DNA from 3 places in the Bacillus tuaregi genome. Region 3 is predicted to be linked to each of the others. Evidence: riboswitches for the same ligand, from Rfam matches in the RefSeq annotation. Region 3 holds a riboswitch; each other region holds the start of a gene.
What was found. Region 3 has a riboswitch for glycine ahead of BQ5321_RS03500 (phosphoglycerate dehydrogenase). Riboswitches for the same ligand answer to the same signal wherever they lie in the genome.
Positions count from the first base shown of each region.

Region 1: it holds a riboswitch for glycine, as region 3 does, so the genes downstream of both, BQ5321_RS20705 (amino acid permease) here and BQ5321_RS03500 (phosphoglycerate dehydrogenase) in region 3, are expected to answer to the same signal.
Region 2: it holds a riboswitch for glycine, as region 3 does, so the genes downstream of both, gcvT (glycine cleavage system aminomethyltransferase GcvT) here and BQ5321_RS03500 (phosphoglycerate dehydrogenase) in region 3, are expected to answer to the same signal.

Region 1 is NZ_LT629731.1:3,803,821-3,806,098, forward strand. Features, by position in the region: gene BQ5321_RS20705 (amino acid permease) at 1-927, opposite strand, end outside; glycine riboswitch at 1,067-1,146, opposite strand; gene BQ5321_RS20710 (YitT family protein) at 1,438-2,278, shown strand, end outside.
Region 2 is NZ_LT629731.1:3,174,272-3,176,549, forward strand. Features, by position in the region: gene gcvPA (aminomethyl-transferring glycine dehydrogenase subunit GcvPA) at 1-139, opposite strand, end outside; gene gcvT (glycine cleavage system aminomethyltransferase GcvT) at 159-1,262, opposite strand; glycine riboswitch at 1,503-1,593, opposite strand; gene BQ5321_RS17645 (DEAD/DEAH box helicase) at 1,738-2,278, shown strand, end outside.
Region 3 is NZ_LT629731.1:232,129-234,406, reverse strand. Features, by position in the region: gene BQ5321_RS03500 (phosphoglycerate dehydrogenase) at 1-825, opposite strand, end outside; glycine riboswitch at 982-1,058, opposite strand; gene BQ5321_RS03495 (nitroreductase family protein) at 1,563-2,278, opposite strand, start outside.

The DNA of each region.
Region 1 (2,278 bases), 3.6 Mb from region 3:
ATTATAGAGAATTCGGCTCGTTGAAAATAATCCACTGTTACATGCTGAAGCTGCGGATGTTAAGACAACAAAATTTATGATTCCAGCTGCAACTGGAATACCTACTAAACTAAACACCTGTACAAAAGGGCTGCTCGAAGCATTCAATTGTTCCCATGGATTAATACTTAATATAATAATAAGTGCTCCTATATAGAAAAACAGAATTCTCAATGGAATTTTATTGATGGCAGATGGGATATTTTTCTTCGGATCTGACGTTTCAGCAGCGGATACACCAACTAGTTCAACACCAACGAAAGCAAATACAACCATTTGAAATGATAGAAGGAAACCTGAAATCCCATTTGGAAATAGACCGCCAAATTCCCATAAATTTTTAGCTGAAACAGTTCCTGTTTCCGTTTGAAATCCAACGAATAGCAAGATGACTCCGATAAGAATTAATGCAAGAATCGTAATTACCTTAATAATGGCAAACCAAAATTCTAGCTCTCCAAATAGCTTAACAGTTAATAAATTCAGTCCTAATAATAGGATTAAACAGCCTAATGCCGGCATCCATTGCGGAATATCGAACCAATACTGTACATATAACCCTACTGCGATGATATCTGCCATTGCTGTCATAATCCAACAAAACCAATAGGTCCAACCAGTTACATAGCCTGCCCATGGTCCAATATAATCAGCGGCAAAGTCGGTAAATGATTGATACCCTGCATCTGATAAAAGCAGTTCCCCTAATGCCCTCATAACAAAAAACAAGGCAATTCCTACGATTAAATAAGCCAATATGATAGATGGGCCTGCTAATTGTATGGCCCTACCGGAACCTAAAAATAAACCTGTACCAATCGTACCGCCAATGGCAATAAGCTGTACATGTCGATTTTTCAGTCCCCTTTTTAATTCCTGCTTTTCCACGTTACATTCCTCCAACTATTATTCTTGATTAATGGCAACAGTTTTCTCCATGTGAAGATATGAACAAAAGGAAAGCAAAAAAAGAGATTGGTAGCTTCCCAATCTCTTTACACGTCAGAATAACAAATAAAAGTTTATTTATTACTCTTCTGTCCTTTTGCCTGAGATTGTGAACCCTTCGGCGTCGCATATCATTGCGATCTCTCCAGAAGCCGCTCATGCCATAGTACTACCCATAGCAATCATAGCCTGCTTATATATTACATTCGTTATTGTACAATAATTAGAAATTTTATCAGTATATGTGAATTTGTCAATAACATCTGTAGAATTTTTGATTTATTTCACAAAAAACTCATAATATCCTTAAAAATAACATTCATCCGCCAATCAAATATTATTAATATTTGTTTCATAATATAATCTTTTATTCATAAGCTAATTGTATTAAAGTATTACTTACAGATATAACCATTCTTAGTTTTCTAACGTATAGAGGAGCAGCATGATATGATTAAGTCACATTCAACATGGATAAAAAATATTATTTTAGTCCTTTTGGGAAATACGCTTTATGCGTTGGCAGTCACTACCTTTATTCTTCCAAATGGTTTAATTACAGGAGGTACTGCCGGATTAGCACTCGTTTTCTATCATCAATTTGGGGTTCCCGTATCCGCTTTTGTACTCGCTTTTAACATTGCTATGTTTATTGTGGGAGCCATCATACTCGGCAGATCATTTGCGCTTACGACCTTAATCAGCACCTTTTACTTCCCATTTATTCTCGGTATTTTTGAAAATATTACGATGCTGCAGAATATTACGGATGATCGGCTTCTTTCGGCCATCTATACAGGCATCATCATCGGTGTCAGTATTGGAATCGTCATTAAAGCAGGAGCATCAACCGGAGGTATGGATATTCCCCCGCTTGTATTAAACAAAAAGCTTGGAATCTCAGTTTCAGTATCCTTGTATGTATTTGATTCCCTGATACTACTGTCCCAAATGCTTTTCGCGAACAAAGAACAGGTTCTATACGGGATTCTGCTCGTAATGATTTATACAGTCATCCTGGATAAGGTATTGATATTTGGAAAATCACGAATGCAGGTAAAGATTATCAGTGATAAATACGATGAAATCAACCAAAGTATTTTACAGCATTTGGATAGAGGCTCCACATTGATTCATTCCGAAACGGGTTATCGTCATGATAAAAGACTGGTTGTCCTAACCATTGTGTCAAATCGGGAACTCCCTAAGCTTAATAATCTTGTGCTTTCTATTGATCCTCAGGCTTTCATGATTATTAACCAGGTGAACGAAGTGAAAGGTCGCGGCTTTA
Region 2 (2,278 bases), 2.9 Mb from region 3:
CCTTTTTCAGCTGATATTCTCCTTTAAAACGGACCTGTTCAGGAATATCGCTAAACAATTCATCAACAGAAGCTGCTCCAATCGCTTCCAACATTGCTTTTTGATCCTTTTCTGTCATCGGTAAATAACGATGCTTCATCATTCTCTCCCCCTGTTTTTTACTGCACTCTTTTATAGAAAGGTGTTTTGACAATCTTCGCTTTTAAGCGTTTACCACGAATTTCTACAAATACTTCGTTCCCAAGAACAGCCTGCTCCGTCTGTAATAACGCGAGACCAATATTTCTCTTTAATGTAGGAGATTGCGTACCGGTAGTTATGAAACCGATTTCCTTTTCATCAACAAAAACACGATAACCATGGCGAGGTATCCCACGATCAATCATTTCAATACCTACAATTCGTCTTGGTAGACCGGAATCCTTTTGCTTCTTCAGGGCGGATTTCCCAATAAATTCTGCTTCTTTATCCAGTTTCACAGCAAAGCCAATTCCGGCTTCAAGCGGAGTAATGTCCTGGGAAAGCTCTTGACCATATAAGGCAAGCTTCGCTTCAAACCGTAATGTATCACGGGCACCCAAACCAATAGGACGGATGCCATATTCACTGCCAGCTATTAAGATTGCTCGCCATAAATCCTCAGCATCCTCAGGCTTACAATAGATTTCAAAGCCGTCTTCACCAGTATAGCCTGTTCGTGAAAGCGTAGCCTGCTTCCCAGCAACCACTACTTGATTTTGAATTCCAAACGGGCGAACCTCAGTTAATTTAACATCAGGTACTAATGGTTCAAGAATCTTTTCTGCCAGCGGTCCTTGTAGTGCTAATTGGGCCATGTGCTGTGAAATATTTTCAAGCACCACACCCTCATCTAGATGCTCTAAAAGCCATTTGTAATCCTTTTCAGTATTTGCCGCATTTACAACAAGTAAATAATCGTCCTCTGCAAGCTTATAAACAAGTAAATCATCCACTGTCCCACCATTGTCATAGCACATGGCATTATATTGAGCAGTACCATTCTTGATTTTGCTGATGTCATTCGTCATCATTTTTTGCAGGTACGACAGACTTCCAGGACCTCTAACGGTTATTTCCCCCATATGAGAAACATCAAATAACCCAGCCTTTGTTCTTACGGCTTCATGCTCCTCCTTTATACTAGAAAACTGAACTGGGAGCTCCCATCCACCAAAATCAATAGTTTTCGCCCCATATTCCTTATAAACACGGTAAAGAGGTGTTCGTTTTAATTCAGTCATGATTTTTACTCCTTCCTCTGAAATACTGTTTACGATCCACTGCTTATCCATAGCTTTTTAAATATTAAGATTTTTAACCCTAACGAAAATCTGCATAAAAACCCTTATTTCATAACCTGAACCAAAAAAGGACAGAAACCACCCTATAGATCATAAGGTGGTCTCTGTCCTGGAACCTGAAAGTTTACCTAATAAAGGCTTTCCTCGTGGGCGGCTTATCAAAAGCACTCTCCAGAGATGCGTCAAATAAGAGTTCTTTTGCCTGAGAGATTCACAAATCCATGTTTGCTCCTTCGGCGCTACTTACAGTAGTCTCTCCCCTTATCATCATCCGCATTTATAAAATTAAATTACTTGGTCATACTATCCATAATTAAACATTATTTCACTGTAGTAAGTTTCTAAACTTTCAATTATATACATAGACTACCATGTCGGATTGATTTCAGCAATACCATTTTGAGGAGTGTTAACAATGACGGTGCAAATAGAGTTTGATCATTCATGGCAAGATGAATTTATGACGAGAATGGATCATGACGGACCATGGGGTAATTGGGACTTATATAAATTAGCTGTTGAGGTGGAAAAGCATACTGTCATTCCAGATTTTGAAGGACTGCTTGCACCAAAGCATTTATCCCATTTAACACCACTTCCACACCAACTTGAGGTCGCAAAGCAGGTCGTTGAAAACATGAATGGTAAAGCCATCCTAGCTGATGAAGTCGGTCTTGGGAAAACTATTGAAGCCGGTCTTATATTAAAAGAATACATGATTAGAGGTTTAGTTAAAAAAGTCCTTATTTTAGTTCCGGCCTCCTTAGTTTCACAATGGGCCATGGAATTAAATAGTAAATTTTATATTCCTGCTGTTGCCCAGCGGAAAAGTTATGTTTGGGAGCAATGTGATGTCGTGATTTCATCAATTGATACAGCCAAACGCTCTCCGCATAGAGAAATTATTTACGAGCAGGATTATGACCTTATCATCATTGATGAAGCCCATAAATTGA
Region 3 (2,278 bases):
ACCAAGGTGTGGAATGCAGACACAGTTCGTCATTTTTAATACTTTATCATTCGGGAAGTCTGTAATGTACTTACCAACCTTACCGCTGACAAGTGCTTCTGCCATATCATCCTCGTTCACTAGCTCACCGCGAGAGAAGTTCAGGATATGAACGCCATCCTTCATTTGCGCGAAGGAATCTTTATTGAACATGCCACCAGTATCTTTCGTAAATGGTACGTGAACCGTAATGTAATCAGCTTTCGCATAAAGCTCCTCAATTTTCATCGCCCGTTTTACATTACGAGAAAGGTTCCAAGCGATATCAACAGAGATGAATGGGTCAAAGCCAATGACATCCATATCAAGACGAAGCGCATCGTTTGCTACACGGGCACCGATCGCACCAAGACCGATAATACCAAGTGTTTTTCCTTTAATTTCTTTACCGACAAACTGCTTCTTTCCTGCTTCGACAAGCTTAGGAACCTCTTCGCCTTTACCTTCTAGGCCTTTTGTCCATTGGATACCGGCAAATAAATTTCGAGAAGACGCCATTAATGTTGTTAAGACTAATTCTTTTACGGCATTTGCATTCGCACCAGGTGTGTTGAATACAACAATTCCTTTTTCCGTATATTCATTCACTGGAATATTATTAACGCCGGCTCCGGCACGCGCAACAGCCTTTACGTTAGCATCCAGCTCCATATTGTGCATGTTAAAGCTTCGTAGAACGATGGCATCCGGATTCGCCGCATCGTTATCGATCTTGTAGTTTTCATTGTTTTTGAAGGTTTCTAATCCGACTTCAGCAATTGCATTTAATGTTTTAATTGTGAACATTTGTTTCTTTTCTCCCCTTTGGTCTTTTTGGTTGTTTTATAAAAAAGGTTAGTTAACTATGAATCTTACTTTTGAATCGTGACAAGATGACTATGAAAAAAGAAGATTGGACTTCTCCAATCTCCTCGCAAAAAGTAAGAATAACAAATAAGGACTTGTTACTCTTCTGTCCTTTTGCCTGAGATCGTGAACCCTTCGGCGCTGCACCATGCAATCTCTCCAGAAGCGGCTCCGGTTATAGAGTGAACCATAACCCTCTTCGCCAGCAAATATTCTCTCTCATATGTTGATATTTGTTGAAAAACTTTTAAAATTTTGTCGAACCATTGTGTAATAATTTTAAATTTTAACAATATTATTGGATTAATTCAAGCTTTAAACTTCTAGAATGTCTAGAAAAATGAATATGCTTTCCAAACATGCAGCTTTATTCGTCTTTTAATAAAAGTCAGAAAATTTACTAATATAATGTTTGAATTATAATTCATTTCAAAAAACATATCAAGTGTTTAAAACTAAGACTTTAACCTAATTTTCTTATGGATAACGCTTACAACGCCATAACATCCACCAACAACTAACACGAACATTATAATTATAAAAAATATTTATGTTCGGAATCAGAGGGACGGTTCTATTGCTTCCTCCAGAACCCAATTAAGTTTTCTATAATTAAAAAGGAACTCACTAGTTGTAAGTTCCTTTTTAAAAAACTATAAAATTGATTTATAAATTGGTTATTCCTGTGGATCCCAGATTGCCCAGTTGTCTGGTCGGCCATGCTGGGTGGCAGATGTCTCTACATCAATAGATGGGTCTGCTTTACCGATAACTACAGCTCCAACAAGAACCGCATTTCCTTCTACATCAAATTCAGTTTTCTCTTCAGGGAATCCCCAGCCGCGCTTATAGTTCTTACCTTCAAGGAATTTGCTTACATCGTATTTAGGGACGCCATATGCATACGTACTTTCACCCTTTGGAGCGACTGCTGATCCATCCAATGTACCAAAGTAATGCGTTTGATAGCCTAAGCTCCATGCCCCCATGCTTAACAATCCGTTTGAATACCCGGTATCAAAGAGGGCAAACGACGTTTGCATGTAATAATCTTTATATTGATCTTTATGGTCGGCTTGGTCTGCAATTTGGTCCGCTAGAATTAAGACCGTAACGGTTCCGTCGGTTGTACAGCCTTCACCCCAATAATCACCGATAATGGTTGCCTGTTCTTTTGGGTCACGAACAGCAATATAGAAATATTCATTCCAGTTGACAGCTGTTTGCCCCTTCATAGCAATATCAAAAATTTTCTCCAGGTCCTCATCACTTGGAGCATCCTTTGGATCGTTCGACCACGAGCCGTTATTAACAGTTCTCCAAAGATTTTCATTTTCGGTAAACCATTTGTTTAAATCAAGTTCGGAAGAGGTTTGTACTGATTCATTACTCT